Regions from separate parts of the Neobacillus sp. B4I6 genome, predicted to be linked through region 2. Evidence: a T-box and tRNA genes for the amino acid it is inferred to sense, from the RefSeq annotation. Region 2 holds a T-box; the other regions hold tRNA genes.

What was found. A T-box is a leader RNA that pairs with one kind of tRNA and senses whether it is charged. The one in region 2 lies ahead of QF028_RS03665 (valine--tRNA ligase), so its partner is inferred to be a tRNA-Val.
Region 1: it has a tRNA-Val gene. The T-box ahead of QF028_RS03665 (valine--tRNA ligase) is inferred to sense a tRNA for this amino acid. The anticodon was not compared.
Region 3: it has a tRNA-Val gene. The T-box ahead of QF028_RS03665 (valine--tRNA ligase) is inferred to sense a tRNA for this amino acid. The anticodon was not compared.

The regions. Positions count from the first base shown of each region.
Region 1 covers NZ_JBNPWB010000002.1:5,113,158-5,119,204, reverse strand. The annotation lists rRNA gene QF028_RS27535 (16S ribosomal RNA) at 1-373, shown strand, start outside; rRNA gene QF028_RS27530 (23S ribosomal RNA) at 578-3,512, shown strand; rRNA gene rrf (5S ribosomal RNA) at 3,587-3,703, shown strand; tRNA gene QF028_RS27520 (tRNA-Val) at 3,713-3,788, shown strand; tRNA gene QF028_RS27515 (tRNA-Thr) at 3,963-4,038, shown strand; tRNA gene QF028_RS27510 (tRNA-Lys) at 4,195-4,270, shown strand; tRNA gene QF028_RS27505 (tRNA-Leu) at 4,285-4,369, shown strand; tRNA gene QF028_RS27500 (tRNA-Gly) at 4,384-4,458, shown strand; tRNA gene QF028_RS27495 (tRNA-Leu) at 4,468-4,556, shown strand; tRNA gene QF028_RS27490 (tRNA-Arg) at 4,579-4,652, shown strand; tRNA gene QF028_RS27485 (tRNA-Pro) at 4,658-4,734, shown strand; tRNA gene QF028_RS27480 (tRNA-Ala) at 4,755-4,830, shown strand; rRNA gene QF028_RS27475 (16S ribosomal RNA) at 5,015-6,047, shown strand, end outside.
Region 2 covers NZ_JBNPWB010000002.1:378,293-384,339, reverse strand. The annotation lists gene QF028_RS03665 (valine--tRNA ligase) at 1-2,478, opposite strand, end outside; T-box leader at 2,530-2,766, opposite strand; gene QF028_RS03660 (hypothetical protein) at 2,932-3,123, shown strand; gene ysxE (spore coat protein YsxE) at 3,144-4,190, opposite strand; gene spoVID (stage VI sporulation protein D) at 4,317-5,627, opposite strand; gene QF028_RS03645 (hypothetical protein) at 5,800-6,047, shown strand, end outside.
Region 3 covers NZ_JBNPWB010000002.1:5,019,134-5,025,180, forward strand. The annotation lists gene QF028_RS26915 (zf-HC2 domain-containing protein) at 6-632, opposite strand; gene sigW (RNA polymerase sigma factor SigW) at 651-1,214, opposite strand; gene rocF (arginase) at 1,485-2,381, opposite strand; tRNA gene QF028_RS26930 (tRNA-Lys) at 2,852-2,924, opposite strand; tRNA gene QF028_RS26935 (tRNA-Gln) at 2,927-3,001, opposite strand; tRNA gene QF028_RS26940 (tRNA-Tyr) at 3,051-3,135, opposite strand; tRNA gene QF028_RS26945 (tRNA-Thr) at 3,158-3,230, opposite strand; tRNA gene QF028_RS26950 (tRNA-Val) at 3,253-3,328, opposite strand; tRNA gene QF028_RS26955 (tRNA-Glu) at 3,370-3,444, opposite strand; tRNA gene QF028_RS26960 (tRNA-Thr) at 3,465-3,537, opposite strand; tRNA gene QF028_RS26965 (tRNA-Asn) at 3,565-3,639, opposite strand; rRNA gene rrf (5S ribosomal RNA) at 3,654-3,770, opposite strand; rRNA gene QF028_RS26975 (23S ribosomal RNA) at 3,898-6,047, opposite strand, start outside.

The DNA.
Region 1 (6,047 bases), 4.7 Mb from region 2:
AACCGGAGGAAGGTGGGGATGACGTCAAATCATCATGCCCCTTATGACCTGGGCTACACACGTGCTACAATGGATGGTACAAAGGGCTGCAAGACCGCGAGGTTTAGCCAATCCCATAAAACCATTCTCAGTTCGGATTGCAGGCTGCAACTCGCCTGCATGAAGCCGGAATCGCTAGTAATCGCGGATCAGCATGCCGCGGTGAATACGTTCCCGGGCCTTGTACACACCGCCCGTCACACCACGAGAGTTTGTAACACCCGAAGTCGGTGGGGTAACCGCAAGGAGCCAGCCGCCTAAGGTGGGACAGATGATTGGGGTGAAGTCGTAACAAGGTAGCCGTATCGGAAGGTGCGGCTGGATCACCTCCTTTCTAAGGATAAAGCTGGACCTGTGAGCCAGACAAAACAGTTTGTGACACGATCTTTGTTTGTTTAGTTTTGAGAGTACAATTCTCTCAAAGCTTTTTTTAATCGTTCTTTGAAAACTAGATAATCGTAATGAAGAAGTCAATGTAAGAACCGAGTCAATGCCATTTTAGTTTTCTCTCTTATGTAAGTAAGAGAATAACCTTTTAGGTTAAGTTAGAAAGGGCGCACGGTGAATGCCTTGGCACTAGGAGCCGATGAAGGACGGGACTAACACCGATATGCTTCGGGGAGCTGTAAGTAAGCTTTGATCCGGAGATTTCCGAATGGGGGAACCCACTGTTCGTAATGGAACAGTATCTTTACCTGAATACATAGGGTATTGAAGGCATACCCGGGGAACTGAAACATCTAAGTACCCGGAGGAAGAGAAAGCAAACGCGATTCCCTGAGTAGCGGCGAGCGAAACGGGACATAGCCCAAACCAAGAGGCTTGCCTCTTGGGGTTGTAGGACACTCAACATGGAGTTACAAAGGAACGGGGTAGATGAAGCGATCTGGAAAGGTCCGTCATAGAAGGTAAAAACCCTGTAGTCGAAACTTCGTTCCCTCCTGAGTGGATCCTGAGTACGGCCGGACACGAGAAATCCGGTCGGAAGCAGGGAGGACCATCTCCCAAGGCTAAATACTCCCTAGTGACCGATAGTGAACCAGTACCGTGAGGGAAAGGTGAAAAGCACCCCGGAAGGGGAGTGAAATAGTTCCTGAAACCGTGTGCCTACAAGTAGTTAGAGCCCGTTAATGGGTGATAGCGTGCCTTTTGTAGAATGAACCGGCGAGTTACGATCCCATGCAAGGTTAAGTTGAAGAGACGGAGCCGCAGCGAAAGCGAGTCTGAATAGGGCGTATGAGTATGTGGTCGTAGACCCGAAACCAGGTGATCTACCCATGTCCAGGGTGAAGTCCAGGTAACACTGGATGGAGGCCCGAACCCACGCACGTTGAAAAGTGCGGGGATGAGGTGTGGGTAGCGGAGAAATTCCAATCGAACTTGGAGATAGCTGGTTCTCTCCGAAATAGCTTTAGGGCTAGCCTCACGTAGTAAGAGTCTTGGAGGTAGAGCACTGTTTGGACTAGGGGCCCTCATCGGGTTACCGAATTCAGACAAACTCCGAATGCCAAAGACTTATCCGTGGGAGTCAGACTGCGAGTGATAAGATCCGTAGTCAAAAGGGAAACAGCCCAGACCACCAGCTAAGGTCCCAAAGTATACGTTAAGTGGAAAAGGATGTGGAGTTGTTTAGACAACCAGGATGTTGGCTTAGAAGCAGCCACCATTTAAAGAGTGCGTAATAGCTCACTGGTCGAATGACTCTGCGCCGAAAATGTACCGGGGCTAAACGTATCACCGAAGCTGTGGATTGACATCTTAGATGTCAGTGGTAGGAGAGCGTTCTAAGGGCGTTGAAGCTAGACCGTAAGGACTGGTGGAGCGCTTAGAAGTGAGAATGCCGGTATGAGTAGCGAAAGATGAGTGAGAATCTCATCCACCGAATGCCTAAGGTTTCCTGAGGAAGGCTCGTCCGCTCAGGGTTAGTCGGGACCTAAGCCGAGGCCGAAAGGCGTAGGCGATGGACAACAGGTTGATATTCCTGTACCACCTCTTTATCGTTTGAGCAATGGGGGGACGCAGGAGGATAGGGTAAGCGCGCTGTTGGATATGCGCGTCTAAGCAGTTAGGCTGAGAAGTAGGCAAATCCGCTTCTCGCGAAGGCTGAGCTGTGATAGCGAGGGAAATTTAGTACCGAAGTTCCTGATTCCACACTGCCAAGAAAAGCCTCTAGCGAGATAAAAGGTGCCCGTACCGCAAACCGACACAGGTAGGCGAGGAGAGAATCCTAAGGTGAGCGAGAGAACTCTCGTTAAGGAACTCGGCAAAATGACCCCGTAACTTCGGGAGAAGGGGTGCTTTTTGAGGTGAATAGCCTCGAAGAGCCGCAGTGAATAGGCCCAGGCGACTGTTTAGCAAAAACACAGGTCTCTGCGAAGCCGCAAGGCGAAGTATAGGGGCTGACGCCTGCCCGGTGCTGGAAGGTTAAGAGGAGGGGTTAGCGCAAGCGAAGCTCTGAATCGAAGCCCCAGTAAACGGCGGCCGTAACTATAACGGTCCTAAGGTAGCGAAATTCCTTGTCGGGTAAGTTCCGACCCGCACGAAAGGCGTAACGATCTGGGCACTGTCTCAACGAGAGACTCGGTGAAATTATAGTACCTGTGAAGATGCAGGTTACCCGCGACAGGACGGAAAGACCCCGTGGAGCTTTACTGTAGCCTGATATTGAATTTTGGTACAGCTTGTACAGGATAGGTAGGAGCCTGAGAAGCCGGAGCGCTAGCTTCGGTGGAGGCGTCGGTGGGATACTACCCTGGCTGTATTGAAATTCTAACCCGCACCCCTGATCGGGGTGGGAGACAGTGTCAGGTGGGCAGTTTGACTGGGGCGGTCGCCTCCTAAAGAGTAACGGAGGCGCCCAAAGGTTCCCTCAGAATGGTTGGAAATCATTCGCAGAGTGTAAAGGCACAAGGGAGCTTGACTGCGAGACCTACAAGTCGAGCAGGGACGAAAGTCGGGCTTAGTGATCCGGTGGTTCCGCATGGAAGGGCCATCGCTCAACGGATAAAAGCTACCCCGGGGATAACAGGCTTATCTCCCCCAAGAGTCCACATCGACGGGGAGGTTTGGCACCTCGATGTCGGCTCATCGCATCCTGGGGCTGTAGTCGGTCCCAAGGGTTGGGCTGTTCGCCCATTAAAGCGGTACGCGAGCTGGGTTCAGAACGTCGTGAGACAGTTCGGTCCCTATCCGTCGTGGGCGCAGGAAATTTGAGAGGAGCTGTCCTTAGTACGAGAGGACCGGGATGGACGCACCGCTGGTGTACCAGTTGTTCTGCCAAGGGCATCGCTGGGTAGCTATGTGCGGACGGGATAAGTGCTGAAAGCATCTAAGCATGAAGCCCCCCTCAAGATGAGATTTCCCATAGCGCAAGCTAGTAAGAACCCTGAAAGATGATCAGGTTGATAGGTCAGAGGTGGAAGCGTGGTAACATGTGGAGCTGACTGATACTAATCGTTCGAGGACTTAACCAATTTATAAGGCATACTCATTTTACAACTTCTTCTGCATTATCTAGTTTTGAGGGAATGATTCCTCAATTAAATAGTCTGGCAGCAATGGCGAGAAGGTCACACCCGTTCCCATACCGAACACGGAAGTTAAGCTTCTCAGCGCCGATGGTAGTTGGGACACGCGTCCCTGTGAGAGTAGGACGTTGCCAGGCGGTATATATGGAGGATTAGCTCAGCTGGGAGAGCATCTGCCTTACAAGCAGAGGGTCGGCGGTTCGAGCCCGTCATCCTCCACCATATTTACCTTTTTTACATTATGCCGGGGTAGCTCAATTGGTAGAGCACGACCGAATAAGCTTCCTGAATGAACTTCAGCATACTGACCGAGCTGCTGCTTGCATAAGCTTTCTGAGGTCAGGATGACGGTAACAATACCAGCGTGTTCAAACTTAATATATTTCCATACTTTACGCCGGGGTAGCTCAATTGGTAGAGCAACTGACTTGTAATCAGTAGGTTGGGGGTTCAAGTCCTCTCGCCGGCACCATTTTTCTTTCATCTTATGATGAGCCATTAGCTCAGTTGGTAGAGCAGATTGCGTACTTCATTGAAGGAGCTTCTGCGGGCAATCTGCTCAAAAGAACGTAAGTTCTTTTGAGCATCTGACTTACGCTAATAAAAGATTAGGAAATCATCTTACGATGAGCCATTAGCTCAGTTGGTAGAGCATCTGACTTTTAATCAGAGGGTCGAAGGTTCGAGTCCTTCATGGCTCACCATTTTAAATGAATATGCGGGTGTGGCGGAATTGGCAGACGCACCAGACTTAGGATCTGGCGCCGCAAGGCGTGGGGGTTCGACTCCCTTCACCCGCACCATTTAATTTTCATATGCGGAAGTAGTTCAGTGGTAGAACATCACCTTGCCAAGGTGGGGGTCGCGGGTTCGAATCCCGTCTTCCGCTCCAATTTTTTAAGCCGGGGTGGCGGAACTGGCAGACGCACAGGACTTAAAATCCTGCGGTAGGTGACTACCGTACCGGTTCGATTCCGGTCCTCGGCACCATTTAAGTTAATTAAATTCATATGCGCCCTTAGCTCAGCTGGATAGAGTGTTTGACTACGAATCAAAAGGTCGGGAGTTCGAATCTCTCAGGGCGCACTTAACGGGAAGTAGCTCAGCTTGGTAGAGCACTTGGTTTGGGACCAAGGGGTCGCAGGTTCGAATCCTGTCTTCCCGACCATTCTTCACTTATAACTATATGGGGCCTTAGCTCAGCTGGGAGAGCGCCTGCTTTGCACGCAGGAGGTCAGCGGTTCGATCCCGCTAGGCTCCACCAAAAATTTTAATTATTTTATTGACATAGCATTAACACTCTGTTAATATAATAAAGTCGCACAAACGACATGAAATTGTTCTTTGAAAACTAAACAAACAAGACGTGTAAACAAACAAAAAATTATTAGCGAATCTTTCGTAAGAAAGTGAAGCTAAGCCAACGTAACAAAATGAGCTAATCAACTTTCTTGGAGAGTTTGATCCTGGCTCAGGACGAACGCTGGCGGCGTGCCTAATACATGCAAGTCGAGCGAATCAATAGGAGCTTGCTCCTGTTGATTAGCGGCGGACGGGTGAGTAACACGTGGGCAACCTGCCTGTAAGACTGGGATAACACCGGGAAACCGGTGCTAATACCGGATAATCCTTTTCCTCTCATGAGGAAAAGCTGAAAGTCGGTTTCGGCTGACACTTACAGATGGGCCCGCGGCGCATTAGCTAGTTGGTGAGGTAATGGCTCACCAAGGCGACGATGCGTAGCCGACCTGAGAGGGTGATCGGCCACACTGGGACTGAGACACGGCCCAGACTCCTACGGGAGGCAGCAGTAGGGAATCTTCCACAATGGACGAAAGTCTGATGGAGCAACGCCGCGTGAGCGATGAAGGCCTTCGGGTCGTAAAGCTCTGTTGTTAGGGAAGAACAAGTACCGGAGTAACTGCCGGTACCTTGACGGTACCTAACCAGAAAGCCACGGCTAACTACGTGCCAGCAGCCGCGGTAATACGTAGGTGGCAAGCGTTGTCCGGAATTATTGGGCGTAAAGCGCGCGCAGGCGGTCCTTTAAGTCTGATGTGAAAGCCCACGGCTCAACCGTGGAGGGTCATTGGAAACTGGGGGACTTGAGTGCAGAAGAGGAAAGCGGAATTCCACGTGTAGCGGTGAAATGCGTAGAGATGTGGAGGAACACCAGTGGCGAAGGCGGCTTTCTGGTCTGTAACTGACGCTGAGGCGCGAAAGCGTGGGGAGCAAACAGGATTAGATACCCTGGTAGTCCACGCCGTAAACGATGAGTGCTAAGTGTTAGGGGGTTTCCGCCCCTTAGTGCTGCAGCTAACGCATTAAGCACTCCGCCTGGGGAGTACGGCCGCAAGGCTGAAACTCAAAGGAATTGACGGGGGCCCGCACAAGCGGTGGAGCATGTGGTTTAATTCGAAGCAACGCGAAGAACCTTACCAGGTCTTGACATCCTCTGACACTCCTAGAGATAGGAATTTC
Region 2 (6,047 bases):
AAATTCTTTTTCGAGACGTGCAATTTCTTCGTCAATATTAATCAAGCCTTCAAGCGGCAGGATGATTTCTAAACCAGTAATCACGGCTGTCATTGCTTTTTCCGGCGTTTCAAGGTCAACGCCCATTTGTAGTTCTTCTGGATTACAGAAGCGTTCAATATAGCCGCGGTTATTCTCGATAGCTTTGAGAACCGTTTCATCCTTCGCTTTAACAAGCATTTTGATTTTCTTACTCATTGGTGTATTTACTTCAGCACGAATATTCCGAACCGCGCGAATCATCTCGACGAGCAGTTTCATTTCTTGAGCTGCTTGGTCATCAGAATGAGCTGGATTTACTTCAGGCCAAGCTGCTGTCGTAATTGATTCACCTTGGTGAGGAAGGTTCTGCCAAATTTCCTCGGTGATAAATGGCATGAATGGATGCAATAAACGCATTGTTTGATCTAATACATGCGCCAGAATCGAACGAGTTGTTTTCTTCGCTGCTTCATCTTCACCATATAGCGGCAATTTCGCCATTTCAATATACCAATCACAGAAGTCATCCCAGATAAAGTTGTATAATGCACGGCCCACTTCACCAAATTCATAACGGTCAGAAAGTCTTGTCACATGTTCAACCGTTTCATTTAAACGTGTTAAAATCCACTTGTCTGCAACCGATTTTTCCCCGCTAAAATCAATCTCTTCGTAGGTCATTCCGTCCATATTCATTAACGCGAAACGGGAGGCATTCCAAATTTTATTGGCAAAGTTCCAAGTTGACTCTACTTTTTCAAAGCTGAAGCGTAAATCTTGACCTGGTGAACTTCCTGTTGACAGGAAGTAACGCAATGCATCGGCACCGTATTTTTCGATGACATCCATTGGATCGACGCCGTTTCCAAGTGACTTACTCATTTTGCGTCCCTGTTCGTCACGAACGAGACCGTGGATGAGAACATCTTTAAATGGTCGTTCCCCTGTAAACTCGATGCTTTGGAAAATCATTCTGGATACCCAGAAGAAGATAATATCATAGCCTGTTACTAAAACATCGGTTGGGAAGTAGCGCTTGAAATCAGACGCTTCTGTATCAGGCCAGCCCATGGTTGAAAAAGGCCAAAGCGCGGAGCTGAACCATGTATCGAGTACGTCTTTATCCTGCTCCCAGTTCTCAGCGTCTGCCGGTGCTTCTGTACCAACATATACTTCACCTGTTTGCTTGTGGTACCAAGCTGGAATTCGGTGACCCCACCAAAGCTGTCTCGAAATACACCAGTCGCGGATATTCTCCATCCAACGTAAGTAGGTCTTTTCAAACCGATCCGGGACAAAGTTTACTTTTTCATCTTTGCTTTGCAGGGCAATTGCTTCATCCGCGAGCGGCTGCATTTTAACAAACCACTGGGTGGAAAGATACGGTTCAACAACAGCACCGCTTCGTTCCGAATGCCCTACGGAATGCGGATGCTCTTCAATTTTGAAAAGAACACCTTGTTCCTGCAAGTCCTTAACGATTTGCTTACGGCATTCAAAACGGTCGAGTCCTTTATACTTGCCAGCTCTATCATTCATCGAACCGTCTTCGTTCATTACGAGAACTCGCTCTAGATTATGACGATTACCTACTTCAAAATCGTTCGGGTCATGGGCTGGCGTAATTTTAACCGCACCAGATCCGAATTCCATATCCACATAGTCATCACCAACGATTGGAATTTCACGGCCAACAATTGGGAGGATAACAGTTTTGCCAATCAGGTGCTTGTAGCGGTCGTCTTCTGGATGAACGGCAACCGCGGTATCACCCAGCATCGTCTCAGGACGGGTCGTAGCCACTTCAATTTGGCCAGAACCATCGGCAAGCGGATAACTCATATGATAAAAAGCACCTTGAACATCTTTATAAATGACTTCAATGTCGGATAGAGCTGTTTTAGTGGACGGATCCCAGTTAATAATATATTCACCGCGGTAAATGAGACCTTTTTTATAAAGGGTAACAAACACCTCTTTAACGGCATCAGATAAGCCTGCATCCAGCGTGAAACGCTCGCGGCTGTAATCTAAGCCTAAGCCCAGTTTCGACCACTGCTGACGGATATGGGAAGCATATTCTTCCTTCCACTTCCATGTTTCCTCAACGAACTTCTCTCTTCCTAGATCGTAGCGGCTTTTTCCTTCATTGCGAAGTTTTTCTTCTACTTTAGCTTGGGTAGCAATCCCAGCATGGTCCATCCCTGGCAACCAAAGAACGTCATACCCTTGCATCCGCTTCATCCGGGTCACGATATCTTGAAGCGTTGTATCCCAAGCATGACCTAAATGAAGTTTCCCGGTAACGTTTGGCGGCGGGATAACAACTGTGTACGGCTCTTTGGCCTCATCGTTTTGTGCTTCGAAAAATTTACCCTTTAACCACCATTCATAACGGCCTTTTTCAATCGTTTGCGGATCGTATTTGGTAGGCATTGTTAGTTCCTTTGTTTCCATTGTAAAATTCCTCCTTTGATTCCTTTTCCACATAAAAAACCCCATTCGTCATAAAAGGACGAATGGAGTTTGCTTCGCGGTACCACCTTTTTTCCAATCCAAAAAACGGATTGGCACTTATGTAGATAACGGATTTAGTCCGTCTTCAACTAATAGGATTTTAAAAATCCGTTCGCAGAAGAAGCTCGTGGGCGACCTTCCGACTTTCTGCTTAGGAAAACTTCCAGCTAGTGATTTCCCTCTCTTGAAGCAGGTTTGTATCGTACTCTTCCCTGTCATTGCTTATATAATTAAATTATATAGTTATACTACCGAAAAAAAGGGTTTGACGTCAATAATGATAACCACTTTTTTTATTTTTTATACTATATGCCGTTTTTTTGGAGAGTTCTCCGCACTTGTGGAATATACATAAAGAAAAATATATGCCAGATTTGTAAAGGGGGGTTGTCGATGAAAAGAAATTTCAATAAATTTAAATACCAACCCTGGTTTAGAACCTGTCGGAGAGTTTGCGCACAGTTAATTATTCCGTTTGTGATCTTCCAATTTATTCGAACACTCATCATTCCAACGTTTTTTGATATCTTATTATTAACAGTTTTTGTTGCCATAGCCGTGTCACTATATTTTGAAATCGTTTAAGGAGCCCATTTTGCAGATGATTACTGCGGCTGGGCTCCTTCTTTTGCTGCTGCGGCGGCGGCTGCCTGCGCATCCATTTCGGTCATTCTCATGACGACATATTCGGAATTTTTCAAATGCCAGTAGCGGTGCTGCAGCTGACGGACATATTTTAATTCATTCTTTGGACGCGACTTTCGATAGTAGCTTTCTGCCACTTGAATGATTGGAATCGGAAGCGCTAAATAGCTGTAGAATAATAGCTTTTCATCTGCTTTAAATGGAAAGTATTTAAAGTAATGGTATACCCAGTCAATGGCTGTGTCGCTGCGCTTCGGGTTGGTATTTAAGGCACGTGATAAATAGGGAAGGAGATCGTGAATCGGTGAGCCGTAGTGAGCATTCTCAAAATTAATAAAATAACCGTACCCTTTATCATCATACAAGAAATGCTCGGGTGACAATTTTCCGTGCGTAATAACCATACGGGCCTTTTCATCGTCTTTCGTTTTTTCATACCATTCTTCAAATTTCGTTTTCGAAAATCGGAGCGCCTGGCTGATTTCATTGTAATAAAGGCAATATAACAATTCAAACGGCGACATATAGGTCTTTTTTTCACATTCGTCGATGAAGCCATCGAGAAATGCCTGTTGTTTTTCATGCTGTTGAATCGTCTTTTCATAGTGCTCAGTCCGCTCTTCTTTGTTCAAGGTAATTTCTTTGGCGGAAAGGGTATGAAGACGAGCGAGCTCACGAAAAAGCTGATGATCTTTTTGCTGCCGGTCTTCCTTGTGTTCATTCGACATCCATGGCATTAAGTAATAAAGATTGTTCTCGTGTAAGACCGCATACCTGCCGTCCATCGTAGGGTAGATGGGAACGATGCGATTATACCCTTTTTGGTAGAGGAGATGAACATGGCGAATGAAGTCGGTCCCGGTCGCAGGGTCGATTTTTTTTAAGGCAAACGTCCCTTTATTTGAATAAATCTTCTGAACGCTGCCAAAATCCTCTACAAAATGAGGCTCAACAAGGTAATTTCTTAAGATGGTAGCAAATGTGTTTAGTTGATTCGGGTTACTCATGAGTACTCAACTCACTTTCAAATATAAAAGCGTAAGCGCCCGTTTAGCGGCGTATGGACTGGAGCACTTTGACTGTGTATGAAAAGAAGGTGAGCAGGTCAAAGTAACCCGCTCATCTTTTAATAATTATTTTTTTGTAAGGCTGCCGGGAATATATAATACTTGACCTTCAAATATATCTTGGCTGAGTTCAAGATTGTTGATGCGCATGAGGTTTTGTACCGAAACATCGTATCGATCTGCCACGCTGTTAACGGTATCACCCTTTTGGACGATACAAACTTTTACTTTCGCCTGGGCAGAACTTTCATCCTTCCTAGCAAAAAATTCTGTTAATGTCATGCTTTTCTTTTTTGGTGCTTTTTTCTTTTTAATATTCTTTGGTGGTGCTTCTTCATGTGCGGAAGAGCTTTCCTCTGCTGGATTCACTTCTTCCTCAAACTGGACAGTTGGAGGTGGCGCTGGCTCTACTTCAACCACTTCTGGCTGGATGCTCTCAGCTGGCTGGCTAGCTTCACTTCTTGCTTCTTGGAAATTCCATGTAGGTTTGCTGGCTTCACTTCTTGTTTCTTCGAATTCCCAGGCTGGTTTGCTGGCTTCACTCCTTGCCTCTACGAAATCCAAGGATGGTTTGCTGGCTTCACTCCTTGCTTCTACGAAATCCAAGGATGGTTTGCTGGCTTCACTCCTTGCCTCTACGAAATCCAAGGATGGTTGGTTAGCTTCTTCCTCAACGTCTTCCTGTGGTTGATAATTGAAGGTCGGAAACTTCGGTAAAATTTCCACACTCTCGTCTTTTTCTTGTGGTTTTCTTGCCTCAGCTTCAAACAAGAAGTTATCTTGGTAACTGCTATGAACTGATTCAAGTTCGTCTTCAATTTCCTCGTCATCTTCCTCAAAGAACTCAATTTCAGAGCGAGGGATAAGCTCAAGTTCAACTACTTCTTCCTGCGGTTGTTGTTGTTGCTTCTGTTGTTGCTCAATTCCGTATAAGCCGCTAATGGTCAGTTCAGCTGCTAGCTTGAGGCAGCTGCGCTCAGGAATCGAATAATCAAAGGATTCGACGAGGACATCGATATCATAGATACTTTGGATTCGATTATTGGGGATCGTGATATCGACAGGGAATCGATGTGAAAACTCACAGTTTCCTCCCTCTCGTGCATCGACCCTCTCTACAAACTTTTGCGATGTTACATTTTCATCTTCGTTTTCATTGGTAGGTTCGTAACTTTTATATTCGCCTGTGAGTTCTAGCGAACCTCTTATGGTTACGTACTGATCGTTTTCTTGGATGGTAATGTCTGGGTCTAGAGAAATGGAAACAAGCTCTTCGACTTCCTGTCCTTTTCTAAACCACAATGACTCCTCCAAAGAAAATCGTAGGCACGATTGATTCTCCTGAGACAAAGCGACTCCTCCTTTCGTTTCCTTCACTCAAAATCACTATGTCACTTACACTCTATGAACCAAGGCTTTTATTTATGATAAAAAAGAGAGTTTCGTCTGGAAAAGAATCGAAGTATTTAGGAATGGGGGGTGGATTGGAGTTTTTTTGAGGGGTGGGAGCAGGTTTGGGGTTTGGGTTTCGGATGGTGGGGGGGATGTATTGGGTGGATTCCGCCAAGTTGCTTCGGATTCCGCTGAATTTCTGAATGATTCCGCCAAACTTGGACTTTATTCCGCCAAAACTCGGATGATTTCCGCCAAACTGCTTTTTAGTTACCTATTTTTAGAGTACTCAGACCTTGATTTCTTTGATTTCCAGGGGATCGCTCTTCTTATAGTGAGGGCGGCTTCCGCCAAGTTGCGTTCGGATTCCGCCGAATTTCTGAATGATTCCGCCAAACTCGGACT
Region 3 (6,047 bases), 4.6 Mb from region 2:
TTTTTTTATTTGGTTTCTGGTTGGTCTTCCAATATTTGAACCACATCTTGTGCGGTCTTTTTAATATGATACCAAATCCAATCGAACACTTCATTTACCTCTTCAATCTGCCCTGTTACATGTCCTGCAGAGGCCAAATATTTTTCACCATTGATAACTGTCACATCACCTTGGACTTCACCTTCAATTTCTAATGTCCCATTTCGAACAATGACATCGCCCTTGACCGTCTCACCTTTAGGTACAATAACCGTATTATTTTTAACTATTAAGTTTTTTTGCTTCGATACAGAAAACTCTCGATCTTGATTCCAAGTAGAAAATACGCTTCCCATCATTAATATGAGAAATAAAGAGGCAGCTGCAAGCAAAGGATGGTTTTTCAACCAACGCTGCATCCAAATCTTTCGTTTCTCTTTTGGTAAACGAGACAACACATTGGCTGTAAAGCCATCAGGTACCTGCATATGTGACACACTCTTTACAAAAGCGATCGTCTTATTTAGCTCATTAAATATAGCCTCGCATTCTTTGCAGTTTTGGAGGTGTTCTCTTAATATTCGTTCTTGATCAGGTGTAATTTCTTCATCTAAGTATTCATGCATTAGTTCGATGATTTGTTCTGGACACATTAACAGTTTCACCTCTTATCACACATATCTTAATTGTTGTCTTAACGCTTCCCGGCCACGGTGAATCCTTGTTTTAACCGTTCCAAGTGGTAAATCAAGAATTTCGCTAATTTCATTTAAGGACAACTCTTCAATATATTTTAATACGATGGCTGTCCGATATTTATCGGGCAGTTTTAATATCTCTTTCTGGACCGTATCCTGCAGCTCTAAGCTTTCTACTTCTGACTCTGGCAACGGTGTGTTCGAAGGGATCTGCGAATACATTGTTAATCCTTCTGTCCCTGCAACCTCTGCATCTAAATAATGATCCGGTTTCTTTTTTCGCATTCGGTCAATACACAGATTGGTTGCTATCCGAAAAAGCCAAGTTGAAAATTTCAAGTCTTGATTAAAGGTTTTGATATTCACATAAGCACGAATAAAAGCTTCCTGTGCCATATCCTCAGCTTCATGACGATTTCCAAGCATCCGAAAACAAAGTTGATAAATACTGTTTTTATATATTTCAACGATTTCACCAAAGGCATCTTGGTCCCCTTTGATTACTTGTTTTATTCTCTTTTTTACAATTGCATCCATTACGTTACCTCAGCTCCATTGCTGCTATCCGATAATACGAATCGTTAGCAAAAAAGTTTCGTTTTACACGAAAAAACTTCTCAATACCTTTAATATTAACAAAAATATACTAAAAGGGCTTACTAATTAGTTTAAAGATTTTATGAAGGAGATAAATTGACACGGTTTTAATTCTTTGACAAGAAGAAAATAGAAAAAAGCTGCATCACGCTAGAAGAACAGGTTGGCCCGTTTTCTTACGAAATGCAGCTTTACTTATTTATTTATTTATTATAATAATTTTTCTCCGAATAATGATCCCATCAATTCAACTGCCACTTTAGCAGTTTTATTTTTTTCATCTAAAATGGGATTTACTTCTACAAATTCTGCTGATGTAATGATTTTTGCTTCTTCTAACATCTCCATAGCAAGATGACTTTCCCGGTAGCTGATTCCACCCATAACTGGTGTTCCAACGCCTGGAGCATCATTTGGGTCTAGGCCATCTAAATCAAGTGAAAGGTGGACACCATCTGTCTTTTCTTTCAGGTAAGCGATGGTTTCTTCCATTACTTTGGCCATCCCCATCCGGTCAATTTCATGCATTGTGTAAACTTTGATTCCTATTTCCTTTATTAAATCTTTTTCTCCATCATCCAACGCTCTTGCACCAATAATGACTACATTTTCAGGTTTAACTTTAGGACCATATCCACCTATCTCGGTTAACAAGCTGTGCCCTAACCCGATACTTACGGCTAGTGGCATTCCATGGATATTACCAGAAGGGCTTGTCTCAGCCGTATTTAGATCGCCATGTGCGTCATACCAAATGACACCAAGATTTTTATAATGTTTAGAGACACCTGCTAAAGTACCAATAGCAATACTATGATCCCCGCCAAGGACAAGCGGAAACGCACCTGACTCGACAGCAGCATCTACTTTTTCAGCTAACAAAGCACTTTTCTCAGCAACTAAATCAAGATTCCGCAAATTAGATTCTTTATCCACCACAACTTCAGGTCTGCCAATTGGAATATCACCTAGATCATGTATTTCATCAAATAGTGGCTTAAGTCGTTCAACCATCCCAGCATAACGGATGGCACTTGGCCCCATATCTACCCCTCGTCGCATTTGACCTAAATCCATCGGCATTCCAATAATTGAAAGCTTACTCATATTAATTCCTCCTACCCTTTTATGTATCTATTTTAACCGCTTTCATACCGATGACTCAACTCGACAAAATTATGTATATATATACGATAAAAAACCTTAGACCATTGGTTGGTTTAAGGCAGGGATGTAAAATAAGTCAAAATGAACGTCGGTTCCATTTTGACTAACGAATTCAAACTTCGCAGATATGATTGGCGATAGTTTGATTGTTATTTCATGAATTTTTGTCGCCAATAGCCCTTATTGGCGATACTTTAATGCCTTTTTCATGAATTTTTGCCGCCAATAGCCCTTATTGACGACACTTTATTGCTTTTTTCATAAATTTTTGGTGCCAATAGCCCTTATTGGCGACACTTTGATGCTTATTTCATAAATTTTTGCCGCCAATCTCCCACTGACGACACTTTGTTTCTTTTTCATAAAAAAGAACCTTGGAGATTTCTCCAAAGTTCCTTGCTGTTACTATATGAGCCATGAAGGACTCGAACCTTCGACCCTCTGATTAAAAGTCAGATGCTCTACCAACTGAGCTAATGGCTCTCTGGCTGGGCTAGCTGGATTTGAACCAACGCATGTCGCAGTCAAAGTGCGATGCCTTACCGCTTGGCTATAGCCCAATAGAGATGTAATATTATCTAGTATGTCCAACTTTTTTAAAAATATTAATGGTGGAGGGGGACGGATTCGAACCGCCGAACCCGGAGGGAGCGGATTTACAGTCCGCCGCGTTTAGCCACTTCGCTACCCCTCCATATTAAAATTTAAAAAAGCAGTGCCGGCGAGAGGACTTGAACCCCCAACCTACTGATTACAAGTCAGTTGCTCTACCAATTGAGCTACCCCGGCATGTAGTTAACATAATTTATTATGGTGGAGGATGACGGGCTCGAACCGCCGACCCTCTGCTTGTAAGGCAGATGCTCTCCCAGCTGAGCTAATCCTCCACAGCAATGAAAGTTATTTTACGCTAGTGCATAAAAAACTTTGGTGACCCCTACGGGACTCGAACCCGTGTTACCTCCGTGAAAGGGAGGTGTCTTAACCGCTTGACCAAGGGGCCATACTATTAAAAAATAGGAAAGCTTCCAAGCGGGCTCGAACCGCTGACCTCTTCCTTACCATGGAAGTGCTCTACCTACTGAGCTATGGAAGCATAGCTATATATAAGTTTACATAAAAATGGCTCCGCAGGTAGGACTCGAACCTACGACCGATCGGTTAACAGCCGATAGCTCTACCACTGAGCTACTGCGGAACAATAATATTTCAGCCTGGCAGCGTCCTACTCTCACAGGGACGCGTGTCCCAACTACCATCGGCGCTGAGAAGCTTAACTTCCGTGTTCGGTATGGGAACGGGTGTGACCTTCTCGCCATTACTGCCAGACTATTTTCAAGACATTATTTATTATAATATCTTTTTGAAATTTTTCAAGAGGAAAATTAATTTTTTTCATTCCCTCAAAACTAGATAATGCAGAAGAAGTTGTAAAATCGAGTGTATACCTTATAAATTGGTTAAGTCCTCGAACGATTAGTATCAGTTAGCTCCACATGTTACCACGCTTCCACCTCTGACCTATCAACCTGATCATCTTTCAGGGTTCTTACTAGCTTGCGCTATGGGAAATCTCATCTTGAGGGGGGCTTCATGCTTAGATGCTTTCAGCACTTATCCCGTCCGCACATAGCTACCCAGCGATGCCCTTGGCAGAACAACTGGTACACCAGCGGTGCGTCCATCCCGGTCCTCTCGTACTAAGGACAGCTCCTCTCAAATTTCCTGCGCCCACGACGGATAGGGACCGAACTGTCTCACGACGTTCTGAACCCAGCTCGCGTACCGCTTTAATGGGCGAACAGCCCAACCCTTGGGACCGACTACAGCCCCAGGATGCGATGAGCCGACATCGAGGTGCCAAACCTCCCCGTCGATGTGGACTCTTGGGGGAGATAAGCCTGTTATCCCCGGGGTAGCTTTTATCCGTTGAGCGATGGCCCTTCCATGCGGAACCACCGGATCACTAAGCCCGACTTTCGTCCCTGCTCGACTTGTAGGTCTCGCAGTCAAGCTCCCTTGTGCCTTTACACTCTGCGAATGATTTCCAACCATTCTGAGGGAACCTTTGGGCGCCTCCGTTACTCTTTAGGAGGCGACCGCCCCAGTCAAACTGCCCACCTGACACTGTCTCCCACCCCGATCAGGGGTGCGGGTTAGAATTTCAATACAGCCAGGGTAGTATCCCACCGACGCCTCCACCGAAGCTAGCGCTCCGGCTTCTCAGGCTCCTACCTATCCTGTACAAGCTGTACCAAAATTCAATATCAGGCTACAGTAAAGCTCCACGGGGTCTTTCCGTCCTGTCGCGGGTAACCTGCATCTTCACAGGTACTATAATTTCACCGAGTCTCTCGTTGAGACAGTGCCCAGATCGTTACGCCTTTCGTGCGGGTCGGAACTTACCCGACAAGGAATTTCGCTACCTTAGGACCGTTATAGTTACGGCCGCCGTTTACTGGGGCTTCGATTCAGAGCTTTGCTTGCGCTAACCCCTCCTCTTAACCTTCCAGCACCGGGCAGGCGTCAGCCCCTATACTTCGCCTTGCGGCTTCGCAGAGACCTGTGTTTTTGCTAAACAGTCGCCTGGGCCTATTCACTGCGGCTCTTCGAGGCTATTCACCTCAAAAAGCACCCCTTCTCCCGAAGTTACGGGGTCATTTTGCCGAGTTCCTTAACGAGAGTTCTCTCGCTCACCTTAGGATTCTCTCCTCGCCTACCTGTGTCGGTTTGCGGTACGGGCACCTTTTATCTCGCTAGAGGCTTTTCTTGGCAGTGTGGAATCAGGAACTTCGGTACTAAATTTCCCTCGCTATCACAGCTCAGCCTTCGCGAGAAGCGGATTTGCCTACTTCTCAGCCTAACTGCTTAGACGCGCATATCCAACAGCGCGCTTACCCTATCCTCCTGCGTCCCCCCATTGCTCAAACGATAAAGAGGTGGTACAGGAATATCAACCTGTTGTCCATCGCCTACGCCTTTCGGCCTCGGCTTAGGTCCCGACTAACCCTGAGCGGACGAGCCTTCCTCAGGAAACCTTAGGCATTCGGTGGATGAGATTCTCACTCATCTTTCGCTACTCATACCGGCATTCTCACTTCTAAGCGCTCCACCAGTCCTTACGGTCTAGCTTCAACGCCCTTAGAACGCTCTCCTACCACTGACATCTAAGATGTCAATCCACAGCTTCGGTGATACGTTTAGCCCCGGTACATTTTCGGCGCAGAGTCATTCGACCAGTGAGCTATTACGCACTCTTTAAATGGTGGCTGCTTCTAAGCCAACATCCTGGTTGTCTAAACAACTCCACATCCTTTTCCACTTAACGTATACTTTGGGACCTTAGCTGGTGGTCTGGGCTGTTTCCCTTTTGACTACGGATCTTATCACTCGCAGTCTGACTCCCACGGATAAGTCTTTGGCATTCGGAGTTTGTCTGAATTCGGTAACCCGATGAGGGCCCCTAGTCCAAACAGTGCTCTACCTCCAAGACTCTTACTACGTGAGGCTAGCCCTAAAGCTATTTCGGAGAGAACCAGCTATCTCCAAGTTCGATTGGAATTTCTCCGCTACCCACACCTCATCCCCGCACTTTTCAACGTGCGT